DNA from 2 places in the Streptomyces sp. 5-10 genome. Region 1 is predicted to be linked to the other one. Evidence: predicted binding sites of a transcription regulator. Region 1 holds the regulator's gene; the other holds the start of a gene.
What was found. Region 1 encodes HrcA, which represses chaperone genes, less so after heat shock. Its sites were predicted from a motif close to TTNGCACTCNGNNNNNCNGAGTGCNAA; they were not measured.
Positions count from the first base shown of each region.

Region 2: the regulator HrcA is predicted to act here: its motif matches at 5,102-5,128, upstream of IEJ02_RS43550 (FmdB family zinc ribbon protein).

Region 1 covers NZ_JACVYG010000002.1:361,872-376,946, reverse strand. Annotated here, with positions in the region: gene IEJ02_RS04075 (SpoIIE family protein phosphatase) at 1-1,488, shown strand, start outside; gene hemW (radical SAM family heme chaperone HemW) at 2,215-3,447, shown strand; gene IEJ02_RS04065 (DUF3097 domain-containing protein) at 3,634-4,455, opposite strand; gene IEJ02_RS04060 (MBL fold metallo-hydrolase) at 4,552-5,286, opposite strand; gene hrcA (heat-inducible transcriptional repressor HrcA) at 5,451-6,467, shown strand; gene dnaJ (molecular chaperone DnaJ) at 6,468-7,601, shown strand; gene IEJ02_RS04045 (nitronate monooxygenase) at 8,110-9,201, shown strand; gene IEJ02_RS04040 (16S rRNA (uracil(1498)-N(3))-methyltransferase) at 9,198-9,941, shown strand; gene IEJ02_RS04035 (hypothetical protein) at 10,094-10,987, shown strand; gene IEJ02_RS04030 (histidine triad nucleotide-binding protein) at 11,065-11,424, shown strand; gene IEJ02_RS04025 (ribonuclease Z) at 11,428-12,348, shown strand; gene IEJ02_RS04020 (carbohydrate kinase family protein) at 12,493-13,605, shown strand; gene IEJ02_RS04015 (PhoH family protein) at 13,859-14,863, shown strand; gene ybeY (rRNA maturation RNase YbeY) at 14,876-15,075, shown strand, end outside.
Region 2 covers NZ_JACVYG010000073.1:26,519-41,593, reverse strand. Annotated here, with positions in the region: gene IEJ02_RS43565 (5-formyltetrahydrofolate cyclo-ligase) at 1-364, shown strand, start outside; gene IEJ02_RS43560 (penicillin acylase family protein) at 497-3,265, opposite strand; gene IEJ02_RS43555 (potassium/proton antiporter) at 3,518-5,005, shown strand; gene IEJ02_RS43550 (FmdB family zinc ribbon protein) at 5,139-5,495, shown strand; gene IEJ02_RS43545 (S-methyl-5'-thioadenosine phosphorylase) at 5,596-6,441, shown strand; gene IEJ02_RS43540 (RcpC/CpaB family pilus assembly protein) at 6,804-7,463, shown strand; gene mscL (large conductance mechanosensitive channel protein MscL) at 7,572-8,063, shown strand; gene IEJ02_RS43530 (hypothetical protein) at 8,071-8,259, opposite strand; gene IEJ02_RS43525 (AMP-binding protein) at 8,263-8,805, opposite strand; gene IEJ02_RS43520 (P1 family peptidase) at 9,008-10,150, shown strand; gene IEJ02_RS43515 (FAD-dependent oxidoreductase) at 10,225-11,298, shown strand; gene IEJ02_RS43510 (PTS fructose transporter subunit IIABC) at 11,306-13,390, opposite strand; gene pfkB (1-phosphofructokinase) at 13,476-14,420, opposite strand; gene IEJ02_RS43500 (DeoR/GlpR family DNA-binding transcription regulator) at 14,417-15,075, opposite strand, start outside.

The DNA.
Region 1 (15,075 bases):
GGGCTGGGAGCCGTCTCCGAGGGCTCGGGAGCTGTCTCCGAGGGCCTGGGCGCTGAGGGCCTGGGGACCGTCGGTGAAGGCCGTAAGGAGGGCGTCGAGGCCGTCGAGATCGTCGCGCCCGCGCAGGGCCTCGTCCCCGTCCGCCGGGACCCCGAGTGGATCCAGCGCGGCGCGCTCTCCTTCCTCGCCGAGGCGTCCGATCTGCTGGCCGGGCAGTTCGACGAGGACATGGTCACCTCGCTCGCCGGACAGCTGCTGGTGCCCCGGCTCGCCGACTGGTGCGCGGTCTGGCTCGACTCCACGAGCGGCCCGCCGCGGCTGGCCCGGGTCTGGCACGCCAGCGAGGGGCGCATCGAGGGCCTGCGGCAGGTGCTGGAGAAGGAGCCGCCCCATGTGCCCACCGCCGTCCGCGGCAGCGCCGTGGAGTGGCCCTGGCCGGCCGACCCCGCCGCGTACGGGCCCGGCGGCGCGGCCCTCGCATGCCGGCTGGTGGCGGGCGGCCGCGCGCTCGGCACGCTGCTGCTGGGGCGGGCCGGGCTGGTGCGGATGCCGGCCGAAGTGGTCGGCCTGATCGAGGACTTCGCCCGCCGCGTGGCCCTGGCGCTCGCCTCCGCCCGCCGCTACACCCGGCAGGCGACCATCAGCCGGGTGCTCCAGCGCGGGCTGCTGCCGTCCGTGATCCCGCGGATCCCCGGGGTCGAGTCGGCGGTGGTGTATGAGCCGACGGGCGAGATCTCGGCCGGGGGCGACTTCTACGACGTCTTCCCGGCCGGTGACGGCCGCTGGTGCTTCGTCCTGGGCGACGTCTGCGGGAACGGCCCGGAGGCGGCCGTGGTGACCGGCCTCGTACGGCCCTGGCTGCGGCTGCTCGCCCGCGAGGGGTACGGCGTGGGAGAGGTCCTGGACCGGCTCAACCAACTGCTGGGCGAGGAGGCGGTGGAGCAGGCCGTCGAGGGCGCCGCGGAGGCCGTGGTGGCCGGTGTGGAGGCCGTGGGAGGCCCCGCGGGGGTCGTGGAGCTGGTGGACGGCGGCCTGGTCGGAGGCGCGGGGCTGCCGCCGGGCGGCGGGGTCGCGCGGTTCCTGTCGCTGCTGTACGGGGAGCTGGAGCCGCTGGGCGACGGCCTGGGGGTGCGCTGCACGCTGGCCAGCGCGGGGCATCCGCTGCCGCTGGTGCTGCGGCCGGACGGCGAGGTGCGGACGGTCGCGGCGCCGCAGATACTGCTGGGCGTCGTGGAGGATGTGTCGTACGAGAGTGAATCGTTCGATCTGACGCCCGGGGAAACGCTGCTCTGTGTGACGGACGGGGTGACGGAGCACCGATCGGGCGACCGGCAGTTCGACGACGAGGACGGCTTGGCGGCGACGTTCGCGCTGTGCGCGGGGCTGAGCGCGCGGCAGGTCGCGGAGCGGGTGCGCCGGGCGGTGGACGAGTTCGCGGCGGATCCGCCGGACGACGATCTGGCGATGCTGGTCCTGAAGGTGCTCTAGGGAGTGTCCGGCGGGTCGTGACGCCTGCGGCGGGCTGCTCCCCTCCCCGCCCCTTCCCGAAACCGGGGCTCCGCCCCAGACCCCGGACGGGGCTCCGCCCCAGGCCCTGGAACTGGCGCTCTGTCTCAGGCCTCGGGTGGGGCTCTGCCTCGGGCCTCGGGTGGGGCTCTGCCCCGGGCGCTGGGTGGGGCTCTGTCTCAGGCCTCGGGTGGGGCTCCGCCCCGGGCGCTGGGTGGGGCTCTGCCTCAGGCCTCGGGTGGGGCTCTGCCTCGGGCCTCGGGTGGGGCTCTGCCCCGGGCCCCGGGGGGGGCTCTGCCTCAGGCCCCGGATCGGGGCTTCGCCCCCAGGCCCTGGAACTGGCGCTTCGTCCCCAGGCCTCGGGTCGGGGCTTTGCCTCAGGCTCCGGGTCGGGACTCTGCCTCAGCACCCGGGCTGGGCTTCGCTCCTCCCCGCAGCAGCGATATGCGGCTCCGCCGCGCTGGGCCGGGGTCCAGGGGCGGAGCCCCTGCCGCGCGGCGGAGCCGCATATAGGTGCTGCGGGAAGGGGCGGGGAGGGGAAGTATCGCTATGCGGCTCCGCCGCGTGGTCCGCCGGACACCCCGTAGGTCCGCCGGAGACCTCGTAGGTCCGGTCGCCTGGGGCCGTGGCGTCCGGTCGCCGGGGGCCGCCGCGGCTGGGTGCCGTCTCGCGGTCCGGGTGGCGCCGGTGGTGCCGGACAATGGGGGCATGCCTTCCGTATTGCCTGATGGTGAGCCCATGCCCGAGGACGGCGCACTGCCCGCGACCGCTTTGGCGGGGGCGGAGCGGCGGCCGCTGGGGTTCTATCTGCACGTGCCGTACTGCGCCACCCGCTGCGGCTACTGCGACTTCAACACCTACACCGCCAGTGAGCTGCGCGGTTCCGGCGGTGTGCTCGCCTCGCGGGACAACTACGCCGAGCAGGTCGTCGAGGAGGTGCGGCTGGCGCGGAAGGTGCTGGGGGACGACCCGCGGGCCGTGGAGACCGTGTTCGTCGGCGGCGGGACCCCGACCCTGCTCGCGGCGGCCGACCTCGGGCGGATGCTGGGGGCGATCCGGGACGAGTTCGGGCTGGCCGAGGGGGCCGAGGTCACGACCGAGGCCAATCCGGAGTCGGTCGATCCGCGGTATCTGGTGGAGCTGCGGGAGGCGGGGTTCAACCGGATCTCCTTCGGGATGCAGAGCGCCCGGCAGCACGTCCTGAAGGTGCTGGACCGTACGCACACCCCGGGGCGTCCTGAGGCGTGTGTGGCCGAGGCACGGGCGGCCGGATTCGGCCATGTGAACCTGGACCTGATCTACGGGACGCCCGGCGAGAGCGACGCGGACTGGCGCGCCTCCCTGGAGGCGGCCCTCGGGGCGGGCCCGGACCATGTGTCGGCGTATGCGCTGATCGTCGAGGAGGGCACCCAACTGGCGCGGCGGATCCGGCGCGGCGAGGTGCCGATGACCGACGACGATGTGCACGCGGACCGCTATCTGATCGCCGAGGAGACCCTTACGGCCGCCGGGTTCGCCTGGTACGAGGTCTCCAACTGGGCCACCTCGCCCGCCGGGCGCTGCCGCCACAACGAGCTGTACTGGCGCGGCGCCGACTGGTGGGGCGCCGGCCCCGGCGCGCACAGCCATGTGGGCGGTGTGCGGTGGTGGAACGTGAAGCACCCCGGGGCGTACGCGCAGGCCCTGGGCGAGGGCCGGTCGCCCGGTGCCGGCCGGGAGCTGCTGTCCGCCGAGGAGCGCCGGGTGGAGCGGATCCTGCTGGAGCTGCGGCTGGCCGAGGGCTGCCCGCTGGAGCTGCTGCGCCCGGCCGGGGCGGCGGCCGCGGCACGGGCCCTGGAGGACGGCCTGCTGGAGCCGGAGCCGTACGGGCGCGGGCGGGCCGTGCTCACGCTCCGGGGGCGGCTGCTGGCGGACGCGGTGGTGCGGGACCTGGTGGACTGAGGCGGGGCCGTCAGAGGGCCGATACGGAAGATACGGAAGATACGGAAGATACGGAAACCCTCAGGCGGGCCTGAACAGGAGCCGTCAGCCCTTGCGGGAGCCCGTCAGCCCTATGGGAGCCATTAAGCCCTTACGGAGGCCATTAGTCAGCCCCTTACGGCGGCCATCAGCCCCTTACGGCGGCCGTCAGCCCTGTGGGGCCGTCACGAAGTCGATCAATTCCTCCACCCTCCCCAACAGCTCCGGCTGGAGGTCCTTGTAGGAGTGGACCGAGGACAGGATCCGCTGCCAGGCGGCCCCGGTGTTTTCCGGCCAGCCCAGGGCGCGGCAGACGCCCTTCTTCCAGTCCTGGCCGTGCGGCACCGTCGGCCACGCCGGGATGCCGACGGAGGACGGCTTCACGGCCTCCCAGATGTCGATGTAGGGGTGGCCGAGGACCAGCACATGCTCGCCGGTGACCTCCGCGGCGATACGGGACTCCTTGGAGCCCGTCACCAGATGGTCGACGAGGACGCCGAGCCGGGCGTCCGGACCGGGGGAGAAGCCGTCGACGATGGCGGGCAGGTCGTCGACGCCCTCCAGGTATTCCACGACGACGCCCTCGATGCGCAGATCGTCGCCCCAGACCCGCTCGACCAGCTCCGCGTCATGGCGTCCCTCGACATAGATGCGCCCCGCGCGGGCGACCCTCGCACGGGCTCCCGGAACGGCGATCGACCCCGAGGCCGTGCGCCGGGGCGCGCCGGGGGCCGCCGCGCGCGGGCGTACGAGGGTGACGACACGCCCCTCGAGCAGAAAACCGCGCGGCTCCATGGGGAAGACGCGATGTTTGCCGAAGCGGTCCTCCAGAGTGACCGTCGGACCCTGGGCGGTCTTCTCGCAGCGGATCACGGCACCACAGAATCCGGTGGTGACCTCCTCCACGACGAGGTCCGGTTCGGCGGGGACCTCGGGGGCGGGCCGCTGCCGCTTCCAGGGAGGGGTCAGGTCCGGGTCGTACTGTCGCATCCGGATGACGATAGCGCGCGACGGCCACCCGCTCCCGCAGGCGCACAACCGGGCGAACGAGTGGGCGAACGGCTAAGCGAACGACTAGGCGAACGACTAGAGCGACGGTGAGCCGGACACGCCAAAGCGGGCCGCCAGCTCGTCGCGTTGGGCCCGTACGAACGCGGCGTCCACCACGGAGCCGTGCCCCGGGACGTACCGGGCGTCCGCGCCGCCGAGGGCGAGCAGCCGGTCGAGCGCGGCGGGCCAGTGGCCGGGGATCGCGTCGGGCCCGGCCTGGGGCGTGCCGGACTCCTCCACCAGATCGCCGCAGAAGACCACCTCGGGCCGGCCGGGCACCAGGACGGCCAGGTCATGGGCGGTGTGGCCGGGCCCCACATTGGCCAGCAGCACCGTACGGCCGCCGAGGTCGAGGCTGAGCTCCCCGCAGACCAGGTGGTGCGGGGAGACCAGATGGTCCACGGCCTCGGTGGCGGCGTCCCGGTCCACCCCGTGGCGGATCGCGTCCTCGCGCAGCGTCTCCCGCTCACGGCGCAGCAGCTCGTCCAGGCCCGTGGCGCCGTAGACCTCGCAGCCCGCGAAGGCGGCCGAGCCCAGGACGTGGTCGAAGTGCGGATGGGTGAGCGCGATCCGGGTGGGGCGGCGGCCGGTCAGCCGGGTGATGCCGGAGCGCAGCTCGGCCCCGGCGCGCAGGGTCGCGCCGGTGTCCACGACCAGGACGTCGGTCCGGCCGACGACCACGCCGACCGTCTCGTCCCACTCCGGCATCCGACGGCGGGCCACACCGGGCGCGAGCCGCTCCCAGCCCGCCTCTTCCCAACACGTCTCCATACCGCGACGCTAGCTCAACGGGGATGGGGGAGAGTTGCTGCCAGCGTCGGCTCTTGCCCATGCCACCGCACCCCGCCGTACACTGGCGGAGGGGTTCTGGCACTCGTGCCCGGTGAGTGCCAGGCGGACGACCTGATGAGACCGCTGGACTGGAGGTGCGCGGGGTGCTCAGCGAACGCAGACTCGAGGTGCTGCGTGCCATTGTCCAGGACTATGTGGGGACGGAGGAGCCGGTCGGCTCCAAGGCGCTCACCGAGCGGCACCGGCTGGGGGTCTCCCCGGCCACGGTGCGTAACGACATGGCCGCCTTGGAGGACGAGGGCTTCATCGCCCAGCCGCATACGAGCGCCGGGCGGATCCCCACGGACAAGGGCTATCGCCTGTTCGTGGACAAGCTGGCCGGAGTCAAGCCGCTGTCCAGCCCGGAGCGGCGGGCCATCCAGAACTTCCTGGACGGCGCGGTCGACCTCGACGATGTGGTGGGGCGCACGGTCCGGCTGCTGGCGCAGCTGACCCGGCAGGTGGCGGTGGTGCAGTATCCGTCGCTGACCCGTTCGACGGTGCGCCATGTGGAGCTGCTCCCGCTGGCCTCGGCCCGGGTGATGCTGGTGCTGATCACCGACACCGGCCGGGTGGAGCAGCGCATGGTCGACTGCCCCGCCCCGGTCACCGAGGATTCGCTCGCCGATCTGCGCGCCCGGCTCAACAGCCGGGTCGTGGGACGGCGTTTCGCGGATGTGCCGCAATTGGTGCAGGATCTTCCGGAGTCCTTCGAACAGGAGGACCGGGGGACCGTCTCGATCGTACTGTCGACCTTGCTCGAGACGCTCGTGGAGGAGACCGAGGAGCGGCTGATGATCGGCGGCACCGCGAACCTCACGCGTTTCGTGCATGATTTCCCCCTGACGATCCGGCCCGTTCTGGAGGCACTCGAGGAGCATGTGGTCCTCCTCAAGCTGCTGGGCGAGGCCAAGGACTCGGGCATGACCGTGCGAATCGGGCATGAGAATGCTCACGAGGGGCTCAACGCCACCTCGGTCGTCGCGGTCGGTTACGGTTCCGGCGACGAGGCGGTCGCCAAACTCGGCGTGGTCGGACCGACCCGCATGGACTACCCCGGAACGATGGGAGCGGTACGCGCAGTGGCACGTTACGTCGGACAGATCCTGGCGGAGTCGTAAGTGGCGACGGACTACTACGCAGTCCTGGGCGTGCCTCGTGATGCCTCGCAGGACCAGATCAAGAAGGCATTCCGGCGGCTCGCCCGCGAGCTGCATCCGGACGTGAACCCGGATCCGAAGACCCAGGAGCGGTTCAAGGAGATCAACGCCGCTTACGAGGTCCTGTCGGACCCGCAGAAGAAGCAGGTCTACGACCTGGGCGGGGACCCGAACGCCGGGCCGGGCGGCGGTGGCGCCGGCGGCTTCGGCGCGGGTTTCGGCAACTTCTCCGACATCATGGACGCGTTCTTCGGCACCGCATCGCAGCGCGGTCCGCGCTCCAGGACCCGGCGCGGTCAGGACGCGATGATCCGCCTGGACGTGGAGCTCAGCGAGGCCGCGTTCGGCACCACCAAGGACATCCAGGTCGACACCGCGGTCGTCTGCACGACGTGCAGCGGCGAGGGCGCGGCGCCGGGCACCTCGGCGCAGACCTGTGACATGTGCCGTGGCCGCGGTGAGGTCTCCCAGGTGACGCGTTCCTTCCTGGGCCAGGTCATGACCTCGCGGCCGTGCCCCCAGTGCCAGGGCTTCGGCACCGTGGTGCCGACCCCGTGCCCGGAGTGCGCGGGCGACGGCCGGATCCGCTCGCGGCGCACCCTTACGGTGAAGATCCCCGCCGGTGTGGACAACGGCACCAGGATCCAGCTGGCCGGTGAGGGCGAGGTCGGACCGGGCGGCGGCCCGGCGGGCGACCTGTACGTGGAGATCCACGAGCTCCCGCACCCGGTCTTCCAGCGGCGCGGCGACGACATGCACTGCACGGTGACCATCCCGATGACGGCGGCGGCGCTGGGCACCAAGGTGCCGCTGGAGACGCTGGACGGCCTGGAGGAGGTCGACATCCGGCCCGGCACCCAGTCCGGCCAGTCGATCCCGCTGCACCAGCGCGGCGTCACCCATCTGCGGGGCGGCGGCCGGGGCGACCTGATCGTGCACGTCGAGGTGACCACCCCGACCAAGCTGGACCCGGAGCAGGAGGAGCTGCTGCGACGGCTGTCCAAGCTGCGCGGCGAGGAGCGCCCGACCGGCGAGTTCAAGCCGGGGCAGCAGGGGCTGTTCTCGCGGCTGAAGGATGCGTTCAACGGGCGGTAGGCGCTTCGGCCGGGGGTACGGGGGTTGGCCCCCGGGGGAGTGCGGCAAGCCGGGGCAGCAGGGGCTGTTCTCGCGGCTGAAGGATGCGTTCAACGGGCGGTAGGCGCTTCGGCCGGGGGTACGGGGGTTGGCCCCCGGGGGAGTGCGGCAAGCCGGGGCAGCAGGGGCTGTTCTCGCGGCTGAAGGATGCGTTCAACGGGCGGTAGGCAAGGGCTTTTCTCGCGCTTGAAGGACGCCTTCAACGGACGCTGAGCAGGTCGGAGGAAGTCCGCTACTGTTCGGCAGCGCCCCGAAGGGGCGCGGGGCCGTGTCGATATGCGGCTTCGCCGCGGCTGTGTCGATGTGCGGCTTCGCCGCGCGGGCGTGACCAGCCACGACGGCGCCGCAGTCGGCCGACGACGCATCGCGGCACCTCCAGCGGAGCGCTCAGGCGCTTCGGCCGGGAATCGGCTCGCGGCGCCCTTGATCCGGTGGTGAGCCGGTGCGGAGGGCATGACACGATGTGGCCATGTCCTCCGCGCTGACCGATCTTTACCGGTACCCGATCGTGCAGGCGCCGATGGCGGGTGGAGCCTCCTGCCCGCAGCTCGCCGCCACTGTCTCCGAGGCCGGTGGCCTCGGTTTCCTCGCCGCCGGCTACAAGACGCCGGAGGCGATGTATGAGGAGATCAAACAGCTGCGGGGGCTGACCGGCCGGCCCTTCGGCATCAATCTGTTCATGCCGCAGCCGCCCAACCCCGACCCGGCCGCCGTCGCGGCCTACGGCGAGCGGCTCGCGGGCGAGGCGGCCTGGTACGAGACCTCGCTGGGCGACCCGGAGTCGGGCTCGGACGACGCGTACGACGCCAAGCTCGCCGTGCTCCTCGACAACCCGGTCCCGGTCGTCTCGTTCACCTTCGGCTGCCCGACCCGCGCCGTCCTCGACGCCCTCGCCAAGGTCGGCACCCGTACGGTCGTGACCGTGACCTCGCCCGTCGAGGCGCAGACCGCCCAGTGGGCGGGCGCCGACGCCGTCTGTGTGCAGGGCGTGGAGGCCGGCGGCCACCAGGGCACGTACAGCAATGACCCGGCCGCGGACGGGATGGGTGTCGGGCTCGGGCTGCTGTCGCTGATCACGCTGGTCCGCGAGTACGTCCAGATCCCGATCATCGCGGCGGGCGGGATGATGCGCGGTGCGCAGATCGCTGCCGCGCTGGCCGCGGGCGCGGTCGCGGCCCAGTTGGGGACGGCGTTCCTGGTGTGCCCCGAGTCCGGGGCGAACGCCCTGCACAAGCAGGCGATGACGGACCCGCTGTTCGGCCGCACCGAGCTGACCCGGGCCTTCTCCGGGCGCCCGGCCCGGGGCCTGGTCAACCGCTTCATGCGCGAGCACGGCCCGTACGCGCCCGCCGCCTACCCCCAGCTGCACCACATGACCTCCGGCCTCCGTAAGGCGGCCGCGAAGGCGGGTGACCCCCAGGGGATGGCGCTGTGGGCCGGGCAGGGCCACCGGCTGGCGCGTGAGCTGCCCGCCGCGCGGCTGGTGGAGACGCTCGCGGTGGAACTCGACGCGGCGCGGGCCGCGGTGGCCCTTCAGCCCCAGCGGGGTGCGGTGTCGTGACCGCCCCGGTGTTCGTGGCCGACTCCCTGGCGGGGGCGGCCGCGGGGGCCCGGGTCTGGCTGGAGGGCCCTGAGGGGCGCCACGCGGTGTCCGTAAGGCGGCTGCGCGTCGGTGAGCCGGTGGTGCTGACGGACGGTCACGGTACGGGCGTCCAGGGCACCGTGGCGGCCGTCGAGGGCAAGGACCGGCTGGAGGTCGTGGTGGACGAGGTGCGCCGGGAGACGGCCCCGGACCCGAGGATCACCGTCGTCCAGGCGCTGCCCAAGGGCGACCGGGGCGAGCTGGCGGTGGAGACCATGACGGAGACCGGTGTGGACGCCGTCGTGCCGTGGTCGGCCGCCCGCTGCATCACCCAGTGGAAGGGCGAGCGCGGCCTCAAGGCGCTCGGCAAGTGGCGGTCGACCGCGCGCGAGGCGGGCAAGCAGTCCCGTCGGCTGACCTTCCCCGAGGTCACGGACGCGATGACGACCCGGCAGGTTGCCCGACTTCTCGCCGAAGCCGATTTCGCGGCCGTGCTCCACGAGGAGGGCGGCGAACCGCTCGCGACGGCCCAACTGCCCGCGAGCGGCGGGATCGTGCTGGTGGTCGGGCCCGAAGGGGGCGTGTCCCCCGAGGAGTTGGCCGCCTTCGCCGAGGTGGGCGCGCGGCCGTACCGGCTGGGCCCGAGCGTGCTGCGCACCTCCACGGCCGGAACGGCGGCCGCCGCGCTGCTGCTCGGCCGCACCGGCCGCTGGGGGTGAAAGGTCCCTCCGAGGCCCCTCGTCTGGGGATGAGAGACCCTTCCGGGGCCTCGTCTGGGGGTGGAAGGTCCCTCCGGGGCCCTCGTCGGGCACGTCCGTACCTGGCCGAGGACGGCCTTCCGGTGCGCGCCGGCCGATGGGAACCTACCCCCATGGGGGTATTGAGCCAGGCAAGGCAGGCACGACGGGCACGGCAGGCACGGCAGACAGGACGGGCACGGCAGGCACGGCAGGCATGGCGGACACGACGGGGACGGACGCTCTTCGCCATAGCGGCGGCAGGCGCGGCGGCGGTCGCGGTGACCGCCTGTGAGCCCACGGGCGGCGGTATCAGCTCCGTGACGGTCGCGATCACCACGGACCAGGTCGCCACCGAGGCGCTGGAGCGGGGCGGTGTCGGCGTCCGCTGGATGAGCTGCAACGCCGAGTTCAGGAACGGCCGTACGGCGGGTGCCGCTTCGCCCTCGCAGAGCGAGCGGGCCGGGGAGACCGACGCACGGGTGGACTGCCACGGCAGGACCGACAACGACAAGGACGTCCGGATCAGGGGCCGGGTCACCTACGTCCGGGAAGACCACTGCGTCCGGGGCGACTTGACCGGCCAGGTGGACGGCCGGAAGGTCTTCGAGGCGAATGTGATCGGGGAGTGCCAGGGCGGCGGCCGGGACACCGGGAGCCCCCGGCCGACCCGAAGCCAGCCCTGGGAGCACCGGACCACGGAGGCTCCCGAGCCGACCCGCAGCCACCCTTGGGAGCACCGGACGACCGAGGCCCCCGAGCCGACCCGCAGCCACCCTTGGGAGCACCGGACGACCGAGGCCCCCGAGCCGACCCGTAGCCATCCTTGGGAGCACCGGACCACGGAGGCCCCCGAGCCGACCCGCAGCCACCCTTGGGAGCACCGGACCACGGAGGCCCCCGAGCCGACCCGCAGCCACCCTTGGGAGCACCCGTCCACCGAGGGCCGGGCCGGCCAGGTCGGTGCCGACGACGGCGCCGGTGACGACGGTAAGGGCGGCACCGGGGGCGGTGCTCGGAGCGAATAGCCCGCGATCGCTTCGGTCGGCAGGCCCTCCCGGTACCATCCGGACCGTACGTGCCGACGATCCGTGAGGAGCCACCGGTGGCGGGAGAACCGCAGGCCGACTGCCTGTTCTGCAAGATTGTGTCGGGGGAGGTGCCGGCCACCGTCGTCCGCGAGACGGACACCACCGTCGCCTTCCGGGACATAAACCCCCAGGCGCCCACGCACGTCCTGGTGATTCCCAAGGCGCACTACCCGGACGCGGCCTCCCTCGCGGCGGCCGAACCGCAGATCACCGCGGATGTGCTGGGCGAGGCGGGCGCGGTCGCCGCCGATGAGAAGCTCGACGAGACGGGCTACCGCGTGGTGTTCAACACCGGCTCCGGCGCCGGTCAGACCGTCTTCCACGCGCATGCCCACGTCCTGGGCGGCCGCGGGCTCAACTGGCCCCCCGGATAACCCTTGTCCGCGAGGGAACTGATCGTCCTCGGCACCGCCAGCCAGGTGCCGACCCGGCACCGCAACCACAACGGCTATCTGCTGCGCTGGGACGGCGAGGGTCTGCTGTTCGACCCCGGCGAGGGCACCCAGCGCCAGATGCTGAGGGCCGGGGTCGCCGCCCATGACATCGACCGGATCTGTGTCACCCACTTCCACGGGGACCACTCCCTGGGCCTGGCCGGGGTGATCCAGCGGATCAACCTCGACCGGGTGCCGCACCGGGTGACCGCCCACTACCCGGCGAGCGGACAGCGGTTCTTCGAGCGGCTGCGCTACGCGACCGCCTACCGCGAGACGGTGGCGCTGGCCGAGGAGCCGGTCGCCGGTGACGGCGCGGTGCTGGCCCACACCCCCGCGTACACGCTGGAGGCGGTCCGGCTCTCGCACCCCGTCGAGTCCTACGGCTATCGCCTGATCGAACCGGACGGCCGCAGGATGCTGCCCGAGCGGCTCGGCGCGCTCGGCGTCCGGGGCCCGGACATCGGCCGGCTCCAGCGGGAGCGGGCGCTGGAGATCGAGGGGCGCACGGTGGCGATCGAGGAGGTCAGCGAGGTGCGCCGGGGGCAGCGCTTCGCGTTCATCATGGACACCCGGCTGTGCGACGGCGCCGACGCGCTGGCGCAGGGGTGCGATCTGCTGGTCATCGAGTCGACCTTCCTGGACGAGGACGAGGCCCTGGCGGTCGAGTACGGGCATCTGACCGCCGGGCAGGCGGCCCGGCTCGCGGCCGGGGCGGGGGTGCGGCACCTGGTGCTGACGCACTTCTCGCAGCGCTACGGCGACCCCTCCGAGTTCGAGCGCCAGGCGCGGGACGCGGGGTTCGACGGCGAGCTCACGGTCGCCCAGGACCTGATGACGGTGGCGCTGCCCAAACGGCGCTGAGGGCGCCCCGGCGGGGGCGCCGGGACCGTTGACCGCCGAGGGTGACAGTGGGCCGGACCCCGGCCCGTTGTCGGTGCCATCGTGCACACTGGCCGCACCCGCATCCGACGGCGGAGGCGGACCGGCAAGACCTGGGAGAGCGCGGTGACGACACACGACGGCGACAAGCTCACGGCGGGCTACCACCTGCTCGACCCGCTCGCGGACGTGCGCCGCCCCGGCGACGCCGACTGCGACGTCTATCTCACCGGCACGGTCTTCCTGGACATCATCTTCACCGGTCTTGACAGCGCCCCCGTCCGCGGCACCGAGTCCTGGGCGCGCGGCATGGGCTCGAGCCCCGGCGGCGTCGCCAATATGGCCACCGCCCTGGCCCGGCTCGGCCTGCGCACCTCGCTCGCCGCCGCCTTCGGCGACGACCACTACGGGGACTACTGCCGGGACGCCCTGGACCACGGCGAGGGCATCGATCTCTCGCTCTCCCGCACGATCCCCGGCTGGCACTCCCCGGTGACCGTCTCCATGGCCTACGAGGGCGAGCGGACCATGGTCTCCCACGGCCATGAGGCCCCGCCGCCCGAGGAGCCCGCACCCAGCAGCCCGCCCCCGGCCCGCGCCGCCGTGGCCTCCCTGGTGCCCGGCCGCGGCCAGGAGTGGGTCGCCGAGGCCGCCCGCCGCGGCAGCACGGTCTTCGCGGACGTCGGCTGGGACGACACCGGCCGCTGGGACCCGGCCGACCTCGCCGAGCTGGAGCACTGCGAGGCGTTCCTGCCCAACGCCGAGGAGGCGATGCGCTACACCCGCACCGACTGCCCGCGCGCCGCCGCCCGGGCCCTGGCCGACCTGGTCCCGCTCGCCGTCGTCACGCTCGGCTCCGAGGGGGCGTACGCGGTCGACGGCCGCACCGGCGAGACCGCCGAGGTGCCCGCGATCTCCGTGGAGGCCCTGGACCCGACCGGGGCCGGGGACGTGTTCGTCGCCGGTTTCGTCACCGGCACGCTCGCCGGGTGGCCGCTCGCCGACCGGCTGGCCTTCGCCGGGCTGACCGCCGCGCTGTCGGTGCAGGAGTTCGGCGGCTCGCTGTCGGCGCCCGGCTGGGTCGAGATCGCCGCCTGGTGGCAGCACGCCCGCGCCTACGACGACCAGCCCGCCCGCGCGCTGCGCCGCTACGCCTTCCTCGACCGGCTGCTCCCGGCCGCCGCCCGCCCCTGGCCGCTGCGCCGGGCCGTCCCGACGATCGGTTTCCGCCAGGCGTAGCGCGGGGCGCGGGCCGGGCGTAGCGCGGGGCGTGGACCGGGCGTAGCGCGGGGCGTGGACCGGGCGTGGCGTCGGGGCCCCGGGCCCTGGAGCATCCGGGGGCGCGGGAGGCTCCAGGTGAGCGGGGCGATGAGCGGATAGGAGTAAAAGGGCTCGGGTGTTGTCGGTGCTCCGTCGTACCCTTGGAACCCAAGGTTGTCGAGCGGCGAGAACCCTTGTAGCGGGAGGTAGAAGCAGGCCAGAGAGCCGGCCCATGACGCAACCAACCACAGCACCGCAGGCGCATGCGCAGTTCACGGTCCCGAGCAAGCACCCCATGGTCATGGTCCTGGGATCCGGTGACGCGCTGCTCCGTGTGATCGAGAACGCGTTCCCGGCGACCGATATTCACGTACGCGGCAATGAAGTCAGCGCCACCGGGGATCCGAAGGAAGTCGCCCTGGTCCAGCGTCTGTTCGATGAGATGATGCTGGTGCTCCGCACCGGTCAACCGATGACGGAGGATGCGGTGGAGCGCTCGATCTCGATGCTGCGCGCGGCCGATAACGGCGAGAGCGGGGTGCGGGAGACGCCCGCCGAGGTGCTCACCCAGAACATCCTCTCCAACCGCGGCCGCACCATCCGCCCCAAGACGCTCAACCAGAAGCGCTATGTCGACGCCATCGACAAGCACACCGTCGTCTTCGGCATCGGCCCCGCGGGCACCGGCAAGACCTATCTCGCCATGGCCAAGGCGGTCCAGGCGCTGCAGTCCAAGCAGGTCAACCGGATCATCCTCACCCGGCCGGCGGTCGAGGCGGGGGAGCGGCTCGGCTTCCTGCCCGGCACCCTCTACGAGAAGATCGACCCGTATCTGCGGCCGCTCTACGACGCGCTGCACGACATGCTCGACCCCGACTCCATCCCGCGCCTGATGGCCGCGGGCACGATCGAGGTCGCGCCACTGGCGTACATGCGTGGCCGTACGCTCAATGACGCGTTCATCATCCTCGACGAGGCCCAGAACACGAACCCCGAGCAGATGAAGATGTTCCTCACCCGGCTCGGCTTCGACTCCAAGATAGTGATCACGGGCGACATCACCCAGATCGACCTCCCCGGCGGGACCAAGAGCGGTCTGCGCCAGGTGCGGGAGATCCTGGACGGCGTCGAGGACGTGCACTTCTCCATGCTCACCAGCACCGACGTGGTCCGTCACAAGCTGGTCGGCCGGATCGTCGACGCATACGACCAGTACGACAGTCGCAACGGAAAGTAATCACGAACCCCCATGGCGATCGACGTCAACAACGAATCCGGTACCGATATCGACGAGCGGGCGGTGCTGGACATCGCCCGGTACGCGCTCGCCCGGATGCGTATCCACCCGCTCTCCGAGCTCTCGGTGATCGTCGTCGACGCCGACGCCATGGAGCAGCTGCACATCCAGTGGATGGATCTGCCGGGGCCCACCGATGTCATGTCCTTCCC
Region 2 (15,075 bases), on a different contig from region 1:
GCTGCTCGAGGACGACGATCTCGACTGGGGCGAGGACGAGGGGCCCGGTCGGCTGGCGCCCGCCCGGCGCGGCCTGCTGGAGCCCGAGGGGCCGCGGCTCGGCCCCGAGGCGGTGACCGGAGCGGACGTGGTGCTGCTGCCCGGGCTCGCGGTGGACCGGCGCGGAATGCGGCTGGGCCGCGGCGGCGGCTCGTACGACCGGGTGCTGGCCCGGCTGGCGGCGGCGGGGGCCGACCCGGCGCTGGTCGTGCTGCTCTACGACGGCGAACTGCTGGACGAGGTGCCCGAGGAGCCCCACGACCGTCCGGTGCACGCGGCGGTGACGCCGTCGGGCCTCCACCGCTTCACGCCGCGGCCCCGCTGAAGGCGCCCGGAGGCGTCTGTCGGCGGGGCCGCGAGGGTCGAACGGGCCCGGGGCCGACCGGGGGCGGAAACGCCCCTCAGACGGCCACCGGGCCCTTCGGGGCCTGTGTGGGCCCGGGTACTCCATGGGGCACTACGGGGTGAGCGCCAGCTCGTCCTCCGTCGACTTGTCCACGGCGCTCTTGCTGAACGCCCAGGGCAGCAGCTCGCCCTTCGCCCACTTCTCGGTCTGGTCCGTGTAGTGCGCGTTGTAGGCGTGACCGGAGGCGCCGGTGAGATTGATCCAGCGCGACTTGTCGAGGTTGTCGAGGTTGACGACCATCCGCATCGAGGGAACCCAGGTGACGTCGTAGCCGCCCGCCGCGTTCCAGCCGGTGGCGTTGACCGCCGCCTCGCCGCCGGAGAGGTTCCACGGGCCCCGGTTGAGGAGCCACTGCACCACGCCGGGGCCGTCGGTGCCCAGGGTCTGGTTCTTCAGCGTCAGCCGGTGCAGACGCCCCCAGCTCCAGCTGTTGATGTCCTTGCCCAGCTTGGCGGTGAGCTCCGAGCGCGCGGCCCGCATGGCCTGCGCCAGCAGCTCGTCACGGTTGGTGGCGCCAGGCCTGTTGCGGGTGCCCGCCGTCTTCCACCAGTCGTTCTTCGGATCCTTGATGATCTTGCGCACGACCTCGTACCAGCGGTCGCCGCCGTCGGGCTGGGCCATGTCCGGGTCGCGCTTACCGCATTCGCGCACCAGCCGGGCGTTGCCGTTCAGGTCCTCCAGCGGGCCCGAGTCGTCGGCCGGGCGCACCCGCAGGCACTCCCCCTTGACCCGCAGCTCCTTGGGGAGCTTGTCGCCGAAGGCCAGCTTGAGGGTGTTGCGCCAGACGGCGTTGAAGTACGCGGCGGCCGCCGAGTCCGAGTCCTGGGTGTAGTCCCAGCTCTCCAGCAGCTTCTGGGCCTGGCGTACGTAGTCGTCCTTGACGTCGACCTTCAGCAGATAGGGCGTCAGCAGTTTGGCGATCTCACTGCTGTTGTCCATCTGCAGGGACTGCATGTCGTCCGTGGAGATCTTCCCGCCGTCCTTGACCTTCGACTCGATGAGGTCGGTAATGCGCTGGCTCCGCGCGCCGTACCCCCAGTCGTCGGTCAGCAGATACGGGTAGTTCTTCTCGTCTATGACGGCCTGGTTGGCGGTGACGATATAGCCGCGATCCGGGTTGAGCTCCCAGGGCAGCGCCGACTGCGGGATGTACTTGCTCCACTTGTAGCGCGAGTCCCAGCCGGGCGCCGGGTAGCGGCCGTCGCCCTTGGAGCGCACCGGGATCTGGCCGGGCGCCTGGTAGCCGATGTTGCCCTTGGTGTCGGCGTAGATGAGGTTCTGGGAGGGGACCGCGAAGTCGCGGGCAGCCTTACGGAAGTCGCTGAAGTTCTTGGCCGTATTGAGCTTGAAGACCGAGTCCATGGTGTTGGACGGGGTCAGCGCGGTCCACTTCAGCGCCACCGCGTAGCCGTCGCCGCGGTCGGGGGCCACGTCGTCGGCGCCGGTGCCCACCGGGGCGCTCTTGCCGACGTCGGTGAGTTCGTCGTCGCGGTCGGAGACGATCGGGCCGTTGTTGGTGGTGCGGACGATGATCTTACGGCTCGCGCCGCCCGCGACCTTGATGGTCTCCTCGCGGGTGGTGAACGGGACCTGCTTGCCGTCGTAGAGGTAGCCGTCGGAGGTGACCTTCTCCAGGTACAGGTCGCTCACATCGGCGCCGAGGTTGGTCATGCCCCAGCTGATGTCCTGATTGTGACCTATGACCACACCGGGCAGACCGGCGAAGGTGAAGCCCGCCGTGTCGTACGGACACGCGCTGCTGACCTGCTTGCAGTGCAGCCCCATCTGGTACCAGACGGACGGCAGCTGGGGCGCCAGGTGCGGGTCGTTGGCGAGCAGCGGCTTGCCGGTGGTCGTGTACTTGCCGGAGACCACCCATGAGTTGGAGCCGATACCGGTCCCGTTCGGGCCCAGCAGCGCCGGAACGTCGTCCAGGGTCTTGGAGAGCGAGGACAGCTGCGTCTGCAGCCCCTGAGCGGCTCCGGTGGCCCCTCCGCCCACCGTACCGGTGCCTCCGGTGCCGCCCGTGGAGCCGGCCGGGGTGCCCTTGGGGTCGAACTCGTCCGTGACCTCGTTGAGGGCGCCGCCCTGGACGATCGGCTTGTTCCGGCTGTACGGGTAGGACGGGTAGAGCTCGTCTATCTGCTTGGCGCTGAGCCGGTTGGAGGCCAGGGCGCGGTCCACCTCGTCCTGCATGTTGCCGCGCAGGTCCCAGGCCATCGCCTTCAGCCACGCCAATGAGTCGACCGGGGTCCACTTCTCGGGCTTGTAGCCGTCGTTCTTGAAGTCCAGGGCCGCGTACTCGACCGACAGCGCGTCCCCTTGGTGGTCCTTGAGGTAGGCGTTGACGCCGTCGGAGTAGGCCCGCAGATACTTCTTGGTGGAGGCCGACACCTTGGTGTCGTACTCCTGCTTGGCCACCCGGTGCCATCCCATGGTGCGCAGGAACGCGTCGGTCTCCACCTGGCCGGAACCGAACATCTCCGAAAGCCGGCCCGCGGTCATATGGCGGCGGACGTCCATCTCCCAGAAGCGGTCCTGGGCCTGGACGAACCCCTGGGCGCGGAAGAGGTCCTCGGGGGTGCCGGCGTAGATCTGAGGTATCCCATAGCCGTCACGTTTGACCTGCACGGGGCCGGACAACCCCTTCAGCTGCAGCGATCCCGTGGTCTCCGGGAATGAGGCTCGAACTGTACTGATGCTCCAGTACGCGCCGTAGCCGACGCCCCCGACGAGCAGCAGCACGACTGCGATCACGATCAGGCGGAGACGTCGGCTCTTCTTCTTTTTGGGAGAAGAGCCGGTTGTGTTGGCGGGCATCGCTGTCCTTCGAGGGGCAGGGTGAACCTGGAGTGCTGGAGCAACCATAGGCGCAGCGCTGTCGCCGCCCCTACGCGGAGTCATGACTGACGCCCTGCACCGGCCACCGCCCGGGCTCGTACACCTCGGTGAAGCCTTCTCGTGGGAGGCTCGCGTCAAGATCCCGTAAAATGTTAGATAAGGCAATGAAGTTCCGGTCGGTGGGGACCCCTTCGCAGCGTTCCCTCCGCTCCCGCGAGAAAGGGTCGGCCCCTGACTGTTCACCACCTCAATGAGCTGCTGTTGATCTGCTCCCTCGTCCTGCTCTTCGCGGTGGCGGCGGTAAGGGTGTCATCGCGCAGTGGACTGCCCACGCTGCTGATCTATCTCGGAATCGGCGTCGCCATCGGCACGGACGGGATCGGCGTCACCTTCAACGACGCCGAGCTGACGCAGATCCTCGGCTACGCCGCACTGGTCGTCATCCTGGCCGAAGGCGGTCTGGGCACGAAGTGGGGCGAGATCAAACCCGCCCTGCCGGTGGCCGCCGTCCTGTCCACCGTGGGCGTCGCGGTCAGCGTGGGGATCACCGCGGCGGCGGGGCACTATGTGGTGGGACTGGACTGGCGGCAGGCGCTGATCATCGGCGCGGTGGTGTCGTCGACGGACGCGGCGGCGGTCTTCTCGGTGCTGCGCACGGTGCCGCTGCCCAAGCGGCTCACGGGCATCCTGGAGGCCGAGTCGGGCTTCAACGACGCCCCTGTGGTGATCCTGGTGGTCGCCTTCTCCAGCCAGGGCCCCATGGAGTCCTGGTACGCCCTGATCGGCACGATCGCCCTGGAGCTCGCGATCGGCGCCGTGATCGGCATCGCGGTCGGCTGGCTGGGCGCCTACGGCCTGCGGCATGTGGCGCTGCCCGCCTCTGGTCTGTACCCGATCGCGGTGATCGCCATCGCGGTGACCGCCTACGCGGAGGGTTCGCTGGCGCACGGGTCCGGCTTCCTCGCCGTCTACCTCGCCTCGCTCATCATGGGCAACGCACGGCTGCCGCACTGGCCGGCGACGCGCGGCTTCGCCGAGGGGCTGGGCTGGCTCGCCCAGATCGGGATGTTCGTCCTGCTGGGGCTGCTGGTCACCCCGCACGAACTGGGCGATGACATCCTGCCCGCCCTCGCGGTGGGGCTGGTGCTGACCGTGGTGGCCCGTCCGGTGTCGGTCCTGATCAGCACGGCGCCGTTCCGGCTGCCCTGGCGGGAGAAGGCGCTGCTGTCCTGGGCCGGGCTGCGCGGGGCGGTGCCGATCGTGCTGGCGACCATCCCGATGGTCAGCGATGTGCCCGACAGCCGCCGGATCTTCAACATCGTCTTCGTGCTCGTGATCGTCTACACCCTGATCCAGGGGCCGACACTGCCCTGGCTCGCCCCCCGGCTGCGGCTCGAGGAGCCCGAGCCGGCCGACCTGGGCATCGAGTCGGCGCCACTGGAGCGACTGCGCGGCCATCTGCTGTCGGTGTCGATCCCCCAGTCGTCCAAGATGCACGGCGTCGAGGTCGGCGAGCTGCGGCTGCCCCCGGGCGCCGCGGTCACCCTGGTGGTCCGGGACGAGACCAGCTTCGTACCGCTGCCCTCGACGGTGCTGCGGCGCGGCGACGAGCTGCTGGTAGTGGCCACGGACCCGGTGCGCGACGCGGCGGAGCGACGGCTGCGGGCGGTGGGCCGGGGCGGCAAACTGGCGGGCTGGCTGGGCACGGGAGCGGGTTGAGGGGCCGGTCGGAGGCTGCCTCAGGCCGTGTGTTCGATCACCGTATGTCTCGTCCCAGTGGACTGACGGGCGGGAATACTGCACTATGGAGCGTCGTTAGCACTCATTGAGTGAGAGTGCCAGGAGGAAGAACGTGCCGACCTACCAGTACCAGTGCACCGAGTGCGGCGAGGGCCTCGAGGCGGTGCAGAAGTTCACCGACGACGCGCTCACCGAGTGCCCCAACTGCGAGGGACGCCTGAAGAAGGTGTTCTCGGCGGTCGGCATCGTCTTCAAGGGCTCCGGCTTCTACCGGAACGACAGCCGCTCCTCCTCCAGTAGCTCGAGCGGCGGCTCCAGCAAGTCGGCGGCGAAGAGCGACAGCTCCGGCTCGTCGTCCTCTTCGTCCTCGGACTCGTCGTCCTCTTCCTCGTCCTCCTCCTCGACGTCTTCGTCGTCGGCGTCTTCCTCGACGTCTTCGTCGTCCTCGACGTCGAGCTCGGCCGCCTGATCGGCCCGCCTGGTTCTTCGGCTTCATCGGCGCCCCGCCACCTCCACACGGGAGGCGGCGGGGTGTCGTTCGCGTGGGCGCGGGTGGCTAGGGTGATCACATGGTCGAGACCAGCAGGCAAGCAGACATAGGGGTCATCGGGGGGTCGGGGTTCTACACGTTCCTCGACGACGTGACCGAGATCACCGTGGAGACTCCCTATGGGGCGCCGAGCGACTCGCTCGTCCTCGGCGACATCGAGGGACGGCGCGTCGCCTTCCTCCCGCGCCACGGCCGCAAGCACCATCTGCCGCCGCACCGCATCAACTACCGCGCCAACCTCTGGGCCCTGCGCTCGCTCGGGGTGCGGCAGGTCTTCGGCCCGTGCGCGGTCGGCGGGCTGCGGCCGGAGTACGGCCCTGGCACGCTGCTCGTCCCGGACCAACTGGTGGACCGCACGAAGGGGCGTACGCAGACCTACTTCGACGGCGAGCAGTTGCCGGACGGCCGGATTCCGAACGTGGTGCACACCACATTCGCCGACCCGTACTGCCCGGTGGGGCGGAAGGCGGCCGTGGACGCGGCGCGCGGACGCGGCTGGGAGCCGGTGGACGGCGGGACGATGTGCGTGGTCGAGGGCCCGCGCTTCTCCACCCGCGCCGAATCGCGCTGGCACGCGGCGCAGGGCTGGTCAGTGGTCGGCATGACGGGACACCCAGAGGCGGTGCTCGCCCGTGAACTGGGGCTCTGCTACACGTCGTTGACGCTGGTCACCGATCTGGACGCGGGGGTCGAGACCGGCGAGGGTGTCACCCACACCGAGGTGCTGAAGGTCTTCGGGGAGAACGTGGGCCGACTGCGCGAGGTGCTCTTCGACGCGGTGGGCAGGCTGCCGGAGACCTCCGCACGGGACTGCCTGTGCACCCACGCCCACGACGGCTGGGACCTGGGGATCGAGCTTCCGTAAGCCCGGTGCTGGGGCAGCCGGGCGACGACACTGGCGCCGGTCGAGGGGCGGCTGCGGCTGTGTGACGCGGCCGCCCGGCCGGTGCGGGGCAAGACCGCACGACCGCCCGAGAGCGCCGTGGGCCCGCGGCGGGGCGCCCGCGCAACGCTCAGGACCGGTTCTCGCCCGGCGCGCGATGCTCGGGGCCGGTTCTGCCCGCTGCGGGCGGGTGTCGGGCTCGCCGCGTGGCGGGATCGCTCGCGCGGGTGACCGAGTTGTCCACAGGCCGGTGGCCGTCCACAGGCCCCAGCGGGATCGGGCGGGGACGGGCATGGTGAGGGGGCCAGAAGCACTCGGACCCTCACGGCAGGCGGTGATGTGCCATGTCCCATCCGTCCCCCACCCTCGCGTTACCCCGCTCCGCTCCCCCGGCCCGTGCGGTGCCACGCTTCGATCCGGTGCGTCCCGGGCGCGCCGGCGGATTCGGGCTGCGGCGGACCGTGCGGCGACGCCGTCGCGCGATGGCGGCCGGGCTGGCGCTGACGGCCGCCGCACTCGCGGCCGCCGCACCGTCCGGCCGGGGGCACGCGGACGCGGTGACCTCGCCCGCGCCCGCGGGTGAGGAACGGCGGGGCGGCCCGCACCCCGCCATGGTCTCGGCGCCGGTCCGGATCGCCGACGCGGCGGCGGTGCGGCTGCTGCACCCCGGCGACCGGGTGGACGTGCTGGCCACGCCGCTGCCGGACGCCGCACGGGCCCGGTCGTCCGGTACTACGGCGCGGGTGGTCGCGCGTGGGGTCCGGGTGGCCGAGGTGCCGGGGCCCCGAAGCGCCCGCAGGACGGACGGCCGAGCCGACGGCGGCGCACCGGAGGTCGATGCGGATGCGAGCGGCGACGGGATGCCGGACGGCGGCGGCGCGCTCGACGGTCCGGCGGACGGCGGCGGAGCACTGGTGGTGCTGACGGTGCCGCGAGCGGACGCCACCGCGCTGGCCGGGGCCGCGACCGACTCCCGATTGGCGGTGACGCTATGCCGCCGCTGACTCCCCCGACTCCCCTGATGCCCCTCTCACCTGCGGGTGTAGGTTGCGGAACCGTCCGCTCAAGCACCGATGCGGCGAAAGAGAGGCAGTGGGTTGAGCCAGGAGAAGGTGACCGAGGAGAACAAGAGCGTCATGGAAGGGTTCAAAGCCTTCCTGATGCGCGGCAATGTGATCGACCTGGCCGTCGCGGTCGTCATCGGAGCCGCTTTCACCGCCGTCGTGAACTCGATAGTGAAAGGCCTCATCAACCCCATAGTCGGAGCCTTCGGCACGAAGGACCTCGAGAAGTACCGCTCCTGTCTCAAGGCGCCCTGCGAGACCAACGCCACGGGCGATATCGTCCACGGCATCCCGATCCTCTGGGGGAGCGTGCTCTCCGCCGTGCTGACCTTCCTGATCACCGCGGCGGTGGTGTACTTCCTGATGGTGCTGCCGATGTCGCGCTATCTGGCGCGGAAGGCCGCCAAGGAGGCGAAGGCGGAGGAGGAGCAGGCCGTCGCGGACGCCGAGGAGATCATTCTGCTGCGCGAGATCCGCGACGAGCTGGTGGCGCAGCGCGCCGCCGTCCGCGACGGTGGCGGCAGTGGCTCCAGCGCCTAGGAACCCGTCAGAGGTGGTGGGGCGGCTTCTCGTCGAGGAACCGGGCCAGATCAGCGGCATCGTCGGCACTGTCGCCGCCGGGAACCCGCTCACCCCACCCGTGGTCCGTATCGTCCGATGACCGCTGCGCGAAGGGATCGTCGAAGCTCAGCGCGGCGGCCGGATCGCGCGGTCCAGGGGCAGGGGCGGTGCTCATGCCTCAAGAGTACGGCCCGGGCAGCGGCTCGGTGTACCGGCCGAGCTCGTCGTGCCACCACAGGTCGCGCCCGGGCCTCCAGGACACCGGGCAGGCCAGCCGGTGGACCACCAGCACGGACCGCACCTCGGGGCAGCCGGCCAGCGCCCGGTCGACGTGGCGCTTGAGCGGCTGTATCTCCCCGCCGTGCTGCCCGGCGTCCGCGGTGATGACGACCTTGGCTCCGGCCTCCCTGATCCGGTCGCGCAGCTCGTGGGGGCGCAGCCCCACGGGGAGGCTGGCGCGGACGACGTCGAGCCGGCCGCAGGCCAGCGTGGCGATCACGGACTCGGGCACCAGCGGCAGATGGACCGCCACCCGGTCCCCGGCACGGACGCCGAGCCGGGTGAGCGCGGCGGCGGCCCGGGCCGCCTGGTCGAGCAGCTCGGCATGGGTGAGCTCCTCGGTGCAGTCCGGCTCGCTGATCCAGCGGAGGGCCACCCGGGCGGCCCGCCGAGGGTCGGCGGCCAGTGTCGGGAGCTCCTCCGTCCGAGAGGTACGGGGCACGGCGGTCTTCTTTCGGACGGGGGCGAACGGCATACAGCTCAGATTGCTGTCAGGTCATCAACGTCTGATGAACGCCCGCTATATGAGTCGTCAGCATCCCGTCCGGCGCGCTTCGGCGGCGATCACGGGAGGGCGGATGCCGGGGTGGTTCGCGCCTCGCTACTCGACCATGCCACGGCTTCCCGTGCTACGGATAGCCCCCATGGATACCGAGCGGACAAACCCCGAATCAACTCCCACCGGTCCGGCCGACGGTCTGACGGATGTCCGCGGACTGCGGGTGGGCCATGCCCAGCGGTCCGGCGGCGGCCGGCTCACCGGGACGACCGTGGTGCTGGCCCCCGAGGGCGGTGCGGTCGCCGCCGTCGATGTGCGCGGCGGTGGCCCCGGCACCCGGGAGACCGATGCCCTCGATCCGCGCAATCTGGTCCAGCGCGTCGATGCCGTCGTGCTGACCGGCGGCAGCGCCTTCGGGCTCGACAGCGCCTCGGGGGTTGCCTCCTGGCTGGAGGACCACGGCCGGGGCTTCCGGGTCGGCCCCGATCCGGCACAGGTCGTTCCGGTGGTCCCGGCCGCCGCCCTCTTCGACCTGGGCCGGGGCGGCGACTGGCGGGCCCGCCCGGACGCCGCGCTGGGGCGCGAGGCGATCGAGGCGGCGGCCGGATCGGAGATGGGGGTGCCGGTCGCGCAGGGCAATGTGGGGGCGGGCACGGGCGCGGTGGCCGGTGGGCTCAAGGGCGGCACCGGTTCGGCCTCCACGGTGCTGCCGTCCGGCGTCACGGTGGCCGCGCTGGCGGTGGTCAACGCCGCGGGATCGGTGGTCGATCCCGGTACGGGTGCGCTGTACGGGGAGCACTACGGGCCGTCGGAGGAGGGCGGGCCGCACCGGCCCGGTGCGGCCGTGCACGTGGAGGCGATGCGCCGGCTGGCCGCCGCGCGGGCCGAATCGGAGCGGCGGCAGGCCGCGTCGGTGCGGCCTCCGCTGAACACCACGCTGGCCGTGGTGGCCACCGACGCCGTGCTCACCCGGGCCCAGGCGCAGAAGCTCGCGGGGACGGCGCACGACGGTCTGGCGCGGGCCGTCCGGCCGGTACATCTGCTCTCCGACGGCGACACGGTCTTCGCCCTGGCCACCTGCGAGCACCCGTTGATACCGGATGGCGACCCCGAGGACGCCGGCGATCCGGCGTTCGGGGTGCACCGGGAGAGCGGTGCGCTGAACGAGGTGCTGGCGGCCGGGGCGGATGTGCTGACCCGGGCGGTGGTCAAGGCGGTGCTCGCGGCGGAGACCGTGGACGGCCCGGGCGGTGTCTTCCCCGCGTACCGGGATCTTTACGGCCTCTGATCCGCGGGGCCGGAGGGAAGGAAGCGTCCGGCCGGGAGAAGCGGACCGGAGCGATGAAGAGAAGGGGGCTTCCCATGGACACCGATCTACTGATCGTCGGCGGTGGCCCGGCGGGCTGCGCCGCCGCCGTGATGGCGGCGAGTGTGGGGATGCGCTCGGTGCTGATCGAGTCGGGCGACGCCCTGTGCGGGGCGCTGCGGCGCATCCCGGTGGTGCGCAATGTCCTCACCGCCACCAACGGCCCGGATCTGGCCGCGGCGATCGAGGCCGACCTGGCGTGCTGTGATCTGTGCCGGGTGGAGCTGGGCCGCCGCGCCACGGTGATCGACGCCTTCGACGACCGCGTCGAGGTCACGATCGAGCCCGTGAAGCCCGTGAAGTCCATGAAGCCCGTGGGGTCCGTTGAGCCGGTGGAAATCGTGGAGTCCGCAGGGTCCGATCGGGCTCCTGGCTTGCGGCTGACCGCTCCGTATGTGGTCGTCGCCACGGGGGTCGGGCCGCTGGACCCCGAGGGCGTGGGATGGCTCGGGGGCGTGGCGGGCCGGGCGCTACCGCAGCTGTGGGAGGCGGATCCGGCGGCGATCGACGACCGGACGGTGCTGGTCCTGGGGGCGGACCGGCCCCTGGGGACCGTGGCGCGGGCCCATCCGGAGGTCAAGGCCCGCTTTGTGGTGGCGTATCCGCCCGAGGACGCCTACAAGACCGAGGAGATCCGGCGGGACCCCCGGGTGGAGTTGGTGGCCGTGCGGCGGCTGGAGTTGGGGCCCGCGTCGGCACCGGTCACCGCCGAGGTCGAGACGCTGGAGGGCGAGCGGCGGACGCTCACGGCCGATCTCGCCTTCCTCAACCTGGGCAGCGCCCCAGCACCCCCGGCCGGGGCGGTGGAGGCCGACCGGTCCGGGTACTGCCCTCCCGGGAGCCAGCACCCCCGGGTCTTCACCGCCGGTGATCTGCGGTCGGTCCGCTTCCAGCGGATCGCGACCGCCATGGGGTCGGGTGGCGAGGCCGCGCTCGGCGCCTACTACGCCTCGCGTGGGCTGTCCACGAAGACCGGTGGCCCGCCCACGGAGACCAGCGGCCCACCCACGGAGACCAGCGGCCCGCCCACGGAGGTGGGCGAGCCGCCGGGCCCGACAGGGGGTGGCTGAGATGCGGTCAGACCGCCACCGCCACCTTCGACTCGTCCTCGGTGGTACCGTCCGCGGCGGCACCGCCGCCCGCCTGGCCGGTGGCCTCCGGTTCCGCCGTCTTCCGCAGCCCCTTGAGGAAGACCACCAGACCGGTCGAGACCACCGTGCCCGCCACGATGGCCAGCAGGTAGAGGAACGGCTGGCCGATCAGCGGGACCACGAAGATGCCGCCGTGCGGGGCGCGCAGCGTGCAGTCGAACGCCATCGACAGCGCACCGGTGACGGCACCGCCCACCATCGACGAGGGGATCACCCGCAGGGGATCCGCCGCGGCGAACGGAATGGCGCCCTCACTGATGAAGGAGGCACCCAGCACCCAGGCGGCCTTGCCGTTCTCCCGCTCGGTCTTGGTGAACAGCCGCCCGCGCACGGTGGTGGCGAGAGCCATCGCCAGCGGCGGGACCATACCGGCGGCCATCACCGCAGCCATGATCTTGAGGCTTCCGGTGGAGGGGTCCGACACCGCGATACCGCCGGTCGCGAAGGCGTAGGCCACCTTGTTGACCGGGCCGCCCAGGTCGAAGCACATCATCAGGCCGAGGAGGACGCCGAGGCCGATGGCGTTGGCGCCGGAGAGGCCGTTCAGCCAGTCGGTCATCGCCTCCTGCGCGGAGGCGATGGGCTTGCCGATCACCACGAACATCAGGACGCCGACGATCGCGGAGGAGATCAGCGGGATCACCACCACCGGCATGATGCCGCGCAACGACGCCGGGACCTTGAACCGCTGGATGGCCATGACGACCGCACCCGCGATCAGACCCGCGACCAGACCACCGAGGAATCCGGCCTTGATGGTGGTCGCGATGTAGCCGCCCACGAAACCGGGCACCAGACCGGGCCGGTCGGCCATGCCGTAGGCGATATAGCCCGCAAGGACCGGCACCAGGAAGGTGAACGCCGCACTGCCGATCTGGAAGAGCAGCGCCGCCCAGCTGCTGGTCTCGGTCCAGACGAAGTGGTCCGCCACGGACTTGGCGCCCGCGATCTCGTAGCCGCCGATCGCGAAGGCGAGCGCGATCAGCAGACCGCCCGCGGCGACGAACGGGACCATGTAACTGACGCCCGTCATCAGCCACTTGCGCAGCCGGGTGCCGAAGCCGTCACCGGCGGCACCGTCCGCGTCCATCGGCGCCGAGCCCTCCGCCGCGCCGTCGGCCGATGCGGCGATCTCGCCCCGCGCGGCCTTCCCGCGCGCCTCGGCGATGAGCTCGGCGGGGCGGTTGATGGCCGCCTTCACCCCGACGTCCACCGTCGGCTTGCCCGCGAAGCGGGCCTTCTCCCGCACCTCCACATCGTGCGCGAAGACCACCGCGTCGGCGGCGGCGATGGTGGCGGCGGGGAGCTTGTCGAATCCGGCCGAGCCCTGGGTCTCGACCACCAGCTCGACCCCGGCCTCGCGAGCGGCGTTCTCCAGCGACTCGGCGGCCATATAGGTGTGGGCGATACCGGTGGGGCAGGACGTGACGGCCACGATCCGGAAGGGGGCCACCGGCTCCGACGCGGTCTGGGAGGCAGCGGAGGCCGCAGCCGAGGCGGAGGCGGCAGGCTCAGCCGGAGCCGACTCCGCAGCGGCGGACTCGGCTGTGGCGGGCTCAGCCGTGGCGGGCTCCTCGCCACGGATCAGGGCGGCCACCCGTTCGGGCTGGTCGGCCGAGCGCAGCGCATCGGTGAAGTCGGCGTTCATCAGCTGCCGTGCCAGGCTCGACAGGATCGTCAGATGGTCGCTGTCCGCGCCCGCAGGGGCGGCGATCAGGAAGATCAGATCGGCCGGCCCGTCCGCCGCGCCGAAGTCGATCCGGGCCGCGCTGCGCCCGAAGGCCAGGGTCGGCTCGGTGACATGGGTGCTTCGGCAGTGGGGTATGCCGATGCCGCCGTCCAGGCCGGTCGGCATCTGCTCCTCGCGCGAGGCCACATCGGCGAGAAAGCCGTCGAGGTCGGTGACCCGGCCGGCCTCGACCATGCGTTCGGCGAGCGACCGGGCGGCGGCTTCCTTGGTGTCGGCGGACAGGTCAAGGTCGACCAGATCCGCGGTGATCAGCTCACTCATCTCGCGGCTCCCTTGTGTGCGGTGCCGCCCTGGGGGAGGCGGGCGGACGGAGTGGGGATTGGGGGGTGGGAGTGGGGTCGGCCGGTCACGCGGGCTCCTTGAGCACACGGTCCAGCGGGATGTCCGACGTGGTGACCACGGCGGACGGATCGAGGTCGGCCGGGGTGGGCATGGCGCTGCCCGGCAGCTGCACCGCGGCCGCTCCATGGGCCACGGCCGAGGCGAGTGCGGCGGGGCCGGAGCCGCCCGCCGCGAGGAATCCGGCGAGCGAGGCGTCGCCCGCGCCGACGTTGCTGCGCACGGCGGTGACCTGTGCGGTGCCGAAGTACGCGCCGGTCTCGTCGACCAGCAGCTGGCCGTCGGCGCCCAGGCTGGCCAGCACGGCGCGGGCACCCAGCCCGCGCAGTTCCTCGGCCGCCTTGACCGCCTCGCCCACCGTGGCCAGCGGACGGCCCACGGCCTGGGCCAGCTCCTCGGCGTTGGGCTTCACCACATCGGGGCGCTCGCGCAGGGCGGCGGTCAGCGAGGGGCCGGAGGTGTCCAGGGCGATCCGGGCCCCCGCCCGGTGGGCCCGTGCCACCAGCTCGGCGTACCACTCGGGGGCGAGCCCGCGGGGCAGGCTGCCGCAGCAGGCGATCCAGTCGGCGCTCTCGACCCTCGTATGGACGGCCTCCAGCACCGCCTCGGCCTCGGCGTCGCTCAGCTCGGGTCCGCTCGCGTTGAGCTTGGTGAGGGTGCCGTCCGGTTCGGCCACGGAGATGTTGACCCGGGTCGAGCCCGCCACGGGCACGCCCGCCGCCTCGATGCCCAGCTCCTCCAGCAGCCGGGCGAGCAGCGCGCCCTCCGGTCCGCCGAGCGGCAGCACGGCCACCGTGCGCTGCCCCGCGGCCGCCACGGCGCGCGAGACGTTGACGCCCTTCCCGCCGGGGTCGACCCGGTCGGCCGTGGCCCGCAGCACGGCGCCGCGCTCCAGCGCGGGGATCTCGTACGTACGGTCCAGGCTGGGGTTGGGGGTGACGGTGAGAATCATGCGCGTGCCACTTCCGTGCCCTGGCGCTCGATGGCCAGGGCGTCCTGGGGGCTGAGCCCGGTGTCCGTGATGAGCAGATCGACATCGTCCAGGCCGCCGAACCGGGCGAAGTGCTCCCGGCCGAACTTGGCGGAGTCCGCGAGCAGCACCACCCGCCGGGCCGCCGCGATCATGGCGCTCTTGACGGCGCCCTCCGCGAGATCGGGTGTGGTGAGCCCGCCGTCCAAGGAGAAGCCGTTGGTGGCGAGGAAGACGACATCGGCCTTGATCTCGCCGTAGCCGCGCAGCGCCCATGCGTCCACGGCGGCCCGGGTGCGGTGGCGGACCCGTCCGCCGACGAGGTGCAGTGCGATACCGGGGTGATCGGCGAGGCGGGCGGCGACCGGCAGGGCGTGGGTGACGACGGTGAGCTTGGCCTCCAAGGGGAGGGCGGCGGCGAACCGGGCCGCCGTCGAACCCGCGTCGATGATCACGCTGCCGTCGGACGGCAGCTCGGCGATGGCGGCCCGCGCGATGCGGTCCTTCTCATCGGCGGCGGTGGACTCGCGCTCGGCGAGATCGGGCTCGAAGTCCAGCCGTCCGGCCGGGATGGCGCCCCCGTGCACACGGCGGACGAGCCCCGCCCGGTCGAGGGCGCGCAGATCACGCCGTACGG